One region of the Dactylosporangium sp. NBC_01737 genome, then DNA from elsewhere that is predicted to be linked to it. Evidence: riboswitches for the same ligand, from Rfam matches in the RefSeq annotation. Region 1 holds a riboswitch; each other region holds the start of a gene.
What was found. Region 1 has a riboswitch for cobalamin ahead of OHA72_RS59565 (VWA domain-containing protein). Riboswitches for the same ligand answer to the same signal wherever they lie in the genome.

Region 1 (2,196 bases):
GCAGCGGGTCGACGGCGGGTGGCGCGGCGGGGAGCCGAAGCGCCTGGACAAGCCCGTCCAGGAGTACTTCCTGGTCGACGGGAAGTTCGAGCCGAAGGTCTACAACACCGGGTTCCCGGCGCTGGTCACCGTGTCGCACTGGCCGGAGCAGGGGCTGTACGTCGTGGCGTACCAGTCGGTCGCCTCCGACGGTGAGGCGGTGAAGGGGCAGCTGCGGTTCACCTACAGCGGCCCGGCGACGGCGGCACCGGCGGGCTGGACCGCGCCGACGGCCGGGCCGTCCGAGGCGCTGACCCGGGCGCTGAGCAAGGAGAGCGCCCCGGCGGCGACCGCCGGGCCGACCGCCGGGCCGCAGCAGGCGCTGCCGCCGCCCGCGACCCCGGCGACGCCGTTCGTGCTCACCGACTGGCTGCTGCCGGGGCTGCTCATCGTGGGTGTCGGCGCCATGATCTGGCTCGCCGCCCGGCGGGCACCGGTGCAGCCGGAGAAGAAACGCCGCAGGGCCGCCCTCCGGTAACGGGGACGGCCGCCGCGATCGGGGCGCTCAGCTGGTCGCGGATCCGCAGGTCAGCTGGATCTGGCCGGTGAGCCGGTCGGCGAACCCGGGGTCGGCGACGACCCGCTGCTGGTACTGCTCGACCTGCGCGTCGCTCAGCCACATGGCGCGGGTGCCGGGCGGCGCCACCGACGTCTCCGGCGCGAGCGGCGGCAGCCGCCGGTGCACGGCCGCGACCAGCAGACCTGCGGTCAGCACGACACACAGGAGGGCGTGCGCCACGGTCCTGCCCACGTCACCTGTTCGGCCCGGTCCGGCGGTACCGAAGGATTTGGGTCACGTTGACGTCACTGGGAGCCGTGGGACACGATGAACCCCGAGCGGTCATAGGGAGGAACCCAGTGCGAGTCTGGGACGGTCCCGCCACTGTGACCGGGGAGCCACCCTCCAGGGCTCGGACCACGGCCGCACACGGCCGGAAGGTCGGGGGGCGGCGGCGATCCGGGAGTCAGGAGACTCCGGCCGCTCATGCCATGACCGGCGGGCGCGGACCCGCTCGATAAGGATGTGCCCGTTGACGTCGCCGTATCCGTTCTCGGCCGTGGTCGGCCTGCCCGACCTGCGCCTCGCCCTGCTGCTCACGGCCGTGTCCCCGGCGATCGGCGGGGTCCTCGTCCGGGGTGAGAAGGGCACCGCCAAGTCGACCGTCGTGCGGGGCCTCGCCACGCTGCTGCCGGAGGTCGACGTCGTCGCCGGCTGCCGCTTCGCCTGCGACCCGGCCGCGCCCGACCCGTCCTGCCCCGACGGCCCGCACTCCCTGGACACGCCCGCCTCGCGCCGCCGCTCCGCTCTGGTGGAGCTGCCCGTCGGCGCGACCGAGGACCGGGTCGTCGGCACCCTTGACCTGCAGCGGGCCCTCGGCGACGGGGTCAAGGCCTACGAGCCCGGCCTGCTCGCCGCCGCCCACCGCGGCGTGCTCTACGTCGACGAGGTCAACCTCCTGCCCGATCACCTCGTCGACCTGCTCCTGGACGCCGCCGCGATGGGCCGCGCCCACGTCGAGCGCGACGGGGTCTCCGTCAAGCACGCCGCCAGGTTCCTCCTCGTCGGCACCATGAACCCGGAGGAGGGCGAGCCGCGCCCGCAGCTCGTCGACCGGTTCGGCCTGGTCGTCGGGGTCACGTCGCCGACCACGCCCGCACCCCGGGCCGAGGTGGTGCGGCGGCGCCTGGCGTACGAGCTGGACCCCGAGACGTTCGCGGCCCGCTTCATCGAGGAGGACGCCGCGCTCGCCGCCCGGATCGCCACCGCCCGGCGCGCGCTGCCCGGGGTGACGCTGCCGGACCGTCAGCTGGACCGGATCGCGCGGATCTGCCTGGCCTACAGGGTGGACGGGCTGCGCGCCGACATCGTCGTGGCCCGCACCGCGGTCGCGCTGGCCGCCTGGCACGGCCGGACCGTGGTGACGAAGGACGACCTGCGCGACGCGGCCCGGCTCGCCCTGCCGCACCGGCGCCGGCGCGACCCGCTCGACCCGCCGGGCGCGGATCAGGAGCGCCTGGAGGAGATCCTGGACCAGGAGCTCGGCGACGACTCCGACGACCCGGACGACGACGCCGACGACGACCCCGCCAACCCCGACGATCCCGACGACGACCCTGATACCGGCGGCCCGTCCACCGCCGGAGAACCGGCCGATT
Region 2 (2,196 bases), 290 kb from region 1:
TCAGCGGCGACAACGCCTCCCTGGATGTCGTGGCGCGGATCGCCGACCGCTTCCCGGCCGTCGACGTCGCGATCCTGTTCGGCGGCAAGGCCCGCACCGTCCTGCTCGGCGACGCCGACCTGACCCTCGGCGCCGCCGGCATGCTCGAGGCGGCCCGCCTCCTCGGCGCGAAGACGGTCCTGCCCGTCCACGTCGACAGCTGGGCCCACTTCACCGAGGGCCCCGACGACGTGCGCGCCGCGTTCGAAGCCGCGGGTAGCGCGGCGCTGCTGGGGTAACCGGATGGGGTGCTCATCGCCCACCTCAGCGACCTCCACATCGGATCGGAGCCGCCGGACCGCCTCGATCGGGTCGTCGCCTACCTGGGCGGCCTGCAGCGCCCGCTCGACGCGATCGTGGTGACCGGCGACGTCGCCGATCACGGCCTGGCCGCCGAGTACGCGCTGTTCGGCAAGCTCCAGCAGCTCGGCGTGCCGGTGCTGGCGCTGCCGGGCAACCACGACGACCGGTCCGTGTTCCGTGGCGAACTCCTCGACGAGGCGCCGGCGACCGGTCCCGTGAACCGGGTCGAGACCGTCGCCGGGACCGTGTTCGCGCTGTGCGACTCCAGCGTCCCGGGGCATGCCGAGGGCCGGCTGGACGACGACACCCTCGACTGGCTCGACCGCACCCTCGCGGCGACCGCCGGCACGCCCGCGTTCGTGTGCTGCCACCATCCGCCGGTGCCGGTCGGCAAGCCCGCCGCGGACCAGGTCCGCCAGCTCGGCGCGGGCCGGCTCGCCGAGGTCCTCGGCCGGCACCCGGACGTGGTCGCCGTCCTCTGCGGCCACGTCCACAGCGCCGCGGTGAGCACGTTCGCGGGCGTGCCGGTCCTGGCCGCACCGGGCGTCGAGTCCACGATGCTGCTGCCCTGGGAGCCACCGGACCGGCCGGAGGCGCCGCCGGCGCTCGCGTTCCACCTCCTGCGGGACGGCCGCCTCACGACACACTTCCGGCTGTGCGTCTAAGCTCACCGGCGGCATGAACTGATGCGAGGTGCCCCGGGCGACCGGGGAGAATCGGGAAGCCGGTGTGAATCCGGCACGGGCCCGCCGCGGTGATCGGGGAGCTGCCGTCCATGCACGCGCGACAACGTGTGCGGTCACTGGCCTGCGGGCTGGGAAGGCGGACGGTCAGGCGTTGATCCGAGAGTCCGAAGACCGGCCTCGCGTTCACCGCCCGCCCCGCGCCGGGGCCGGCCTGAGCAGCGGGAGCCTGCCCACATGAGCACCGACCTGTATGACGTCGTGCACCGCCGCCGCGACGTGCGCGGCCAGTTCACCGGGGCGCCGATCCCCGCCGAGGTCCTCGACCGCGTGCTCGGCGCGGCCCACGCGGCGCCCAGCGTCGGGCTGTCGCAGCCGTGGGACTTCGTCCTCGTGCGTGATCCCGGCCTGCGCGGCGCGTTCCACGACCACGTGCGGCAGGAGCGGGACACGTTCGCCGCCACCCTGGACGGTGCGGCCGCCGGGACGTTCGCCCGCATCAAGATCGACGGTGTACTGGAGTCGACCCTGTCCGTGGTCGTCACCTACGACGCCGGTCGCGGCGGTCCGGCGGTGCTCGGCCGGCACGCGATCGCCGACGCCGGCCTGTACTCGGTCTGCCTCGCCATCCAGAACCTGTGGCTGGCGGCCACCGCCGAGGGTCTCGGCGTGGGCTGGGTGTCGTTCTACCGCGAGCCGTTCGTCCGTGACCTGCTCGGCATCCCCGACGGCATCCGCCCCGTCGCGTGGCTGTGCCTCGGCCCGGTGACGCACCTGGAGGCGGTGCCGGACCTCGAACGGCACGGCTGGCGTAGCAGGATTCCGCTGGTCGAGGCGCTGCATCACGACCGCTGGTAGCTGTCGGCTAGGCAGGGCCGAAGTGTCATCCGGGTGACTCCACGATAGTTACGCTGCGTGCCATTCTCATTACGCAACGTGATCCACCCATCGTCTGAGGAGGCGAATCCCAATGGCACAGGCCACCACGGAAACCGGCACCAGCACCGAGATGAAGAAGATCGTGGTCCGCAAGGCGGGCGCGGTGCGGCTGACCAGGCTCTGCAACAACTACTGCTACGGCATGTGCTGCTGCGCCGAGTTCCTGGGCTGACGACACACCGGTAGGCCGACACCGCGGGACACCCGGCCGGGGGCGCAACCCACCCTCACC
Region 3 (2,196 bases), 4.1 Mb from region 1:
TGGAGAACATCGCCCCCGTCCTGACCCGCCTGTTCACCCCGCTGTTCACGGCGGTGCTGCTCGCGTTCCTCATCGCCGTCGGCGTCACCGCCTCCCGCATCGACGTCGAGCGCGAGGCCCTGATCCTGTTCGACCTGCTGCTGGTCGTGGTCCTGGGCCTGCTGCTGTACTCCATCTCCGCCCGCGACCCCCTCGCCCCGCCCGGCGGCTTCGACAAGCTCCAGCTCGCCTTGGTGCTCAGTGCCCTCGCCATCGACTTCCTGGTGCTCATCGAGATCACCGGCCGCGTGACGGAGTTCGGCACCACCCCCAACAAGGCCGCCGCCCTCGGCGAAAACGTGATCCTGCTGGTCAACCTGGCCGGCTCGGCACTGCTCCTGCTGCGTTTCATCCGCCGCCAGGGCAGGTTCGCCGCCCTGGAGCTGTGGCAGACCCGCCACCTGCCGGTCTACGCCGCCTGGGCGTGGATCGTCGTGCTCGCCTTCCCGCCGCTGTTCGACTTCGCCTGACCGCCAACCCGTGACCACGGGACGATCCTGGCCGCCGGCGACCCCCGGCGGCCGGTGATCGTGATGCGACACGCCGGCACGACATGTGGTGTGCGTGTTCCCGGTTGCCACCAGATATAGTCCGTGGCGCAGCTGGTTCGGCCGGGTATCCAGTCCGGTCGAGGCAAGAGGGAACCCGGTGCGAGACCGGGACTGCCCCGCAGCGGTGAGCAGGAACGAAAGCCGTCGAGTGAACACTGGGCCATCCGGGCCTGGGAAGTGACGGCCGGTAGGAGGTTCGCGGCGAGCGCCGTGACCGTGCCCGCGAGTCCGAAGACCTGCCAGCAGCGCCGCACGCCGGAGGACCGGGTGCGGCGGTCCGAGGCCGCGTGGGACGGCCGACGGCTGTGACGTGCCCGGACCGCCAGGCGAGCCGTGCCGTCCCCGCCTGCGTGTCCCGCGTTCGCCTCTTTCCGGAGACGAGCAAGAGGAGCACCAGGGTGACACTCACGCAGACGACCGCGCAGGATGCGCCGGTCCAGCGACGGGCGCAGATGCAGGTCCGCAAGCGCAACGGCGCGGCCGAGCCGGTCGACGTGAACAAGATCGTGCGGGCGGTCGGGCGGTGGGCGGACGACCTCGACGACGTCGACCCGCTGCGGGTGGCGACGAAGACCATCAGCGGCCTGTACGACGGCGCGACCACCGCGGAACTGGACCGGCTGTCGATCCAGACGGCGGCGGACATGATCGGTGAGGAGCCGCAGTACTCGCGGCTCGCGGCGCGGCTGCTGGCGGCGTACCTCGACAAGGAGGTCCGCGGGCAGGGCATCGCGTCGTTCAGCCAGGCGATCCGGGTCGGGCACGCCGAGGGGCTGATCGGCGCCGGGACCGCGCAGTTCGTGGCGGTCAACGCGCGCAAGCTCGACGACGCCGTCGACCTCACCGCGGACCTGCGGTTCGAGTACTTCGGGCTGCGCACCGTCGCCGACCGGTACCTGCTGCGGCACCCTTCGACGCGGCTGGTGGTGGAGACGCCGCAGTACTGGCTGCTGCGGGTCGCGTGCGGGCTGTCGACCACCCCCGCCGAGGCGATCGGGTTCTACCGGCTGATGTCGTCGCTGGCGTACCTGCCGAGCTCGCCGACCCTGTTCAACTCCGGCACGGCACACACGCAGATGTCGTCGTGCTTCCTCGTCGACTCGCCGCGTGACGAGCTCGACTCGATCTACGACCGGTACGCGCAGGTGGCGAAGCTGTCGAAGTTCGCGGGCGGGATCGGCATCTCGTGGTCGCGGGTACGGTCGCGGGGCGCGCTGATCCGGGGCACCAACGGCCTGTCCAACGGCATCGTGCCGTGGCTGCGCACCCTCGACGCGTCCGTGGCCGCCGTGAACCAGGGCGGGCGGCGCAAGGGCGCGGCCTGCGTGTACCTGGAGCCGTGGCACCCGGACGTCGAGGAGTTCCTGGAACTGCGGGACAACACCGGCGAGGACGCGCGGCGCACCCACAACCTCAACCTCGCCAACTGGATCCCCGACGAGTTCATGCGCCGCGTCGAGGCCGACGCGGACTGGTCGCTCATCGACCCGGCCGGGGCGCCGGAGCTGCCCGACCTGTACGGGGCGGCCTTCGACGAGGCGTACCGCGCAGCGGAGCAGGAGGGGAAGGCGGTGCGGACCGTCAAGGCCCGCGACCTGTTCGGCAG

Region 2: it holds a riboswitch for cobalamin, as region 1 does, so the genes downstream of both, bluB (5,6-dimethylbenzimidazole synthase) here and OHA72_RS59565 (VWA domain-containing protein) in region 1, are expected to answer to the same signal.
Region 3: it holds a riboswitch for cobalamin, as region 1 does, so the genes downstream of both, OHA72_RS39875 (ribonucleoside-diphosphate reductase subunit alpha) here and OHA72_RS59565 (VWA domain-containing protein) in region 1, are expected to answer to the same signal.

Annotation. Positions count from the first base shown of each region.
Region 1 is NZ_CP109153.1:12,908,490-12,910,685, reverse strand. Features, by position in the region: gene OHA72_RS59575 (copper resistance CopC family protein) at 1-517, shown strand, start outside; gene OHA72_RS59570 (hypothetical protein) at 545-790, opposite strand; cobalamin riboswitch at 889-1,014, shown strand; gene OHA72_RS59565 (VWA domain-containing protein) at 1,071-2,196, shown strand, end outside.
Region 2 is NZ_CP109153.1:12,617,640-12,619,835, reverse strand. Features, by position in the region: gene OHA72_RS58120 (MBL fold metallo-hydrolase) at 1-278, shown strand, start outside; gene OHA72_RS58115 (metallophosphoesterase) at 288-1,007, shown strand; cobalamin riboswitch at 1,018-1,222, shown strand; gene bluB (5,6-dimethylbenzimidazole synthase) at 1,263-1,883, shown strand; gene OHA72_RS58105 (hypothetical protein) at 1,996-2,136, shown strand.
Region 3 is NZ_CP109153.1:8,775,441-8,777,636, forward strand. Features, by position in the region: gene OHA72_RS39870 (permease prefix domain 1-containing protein) at 1-509, shown strand, start outside; cobalamin riboswitch at 626-848, shown strand; gene OHA72_RS39875 (ribonucleoside-diphosphate reductase subunit alpha) at 1,043-2,196, shown strand, end outside.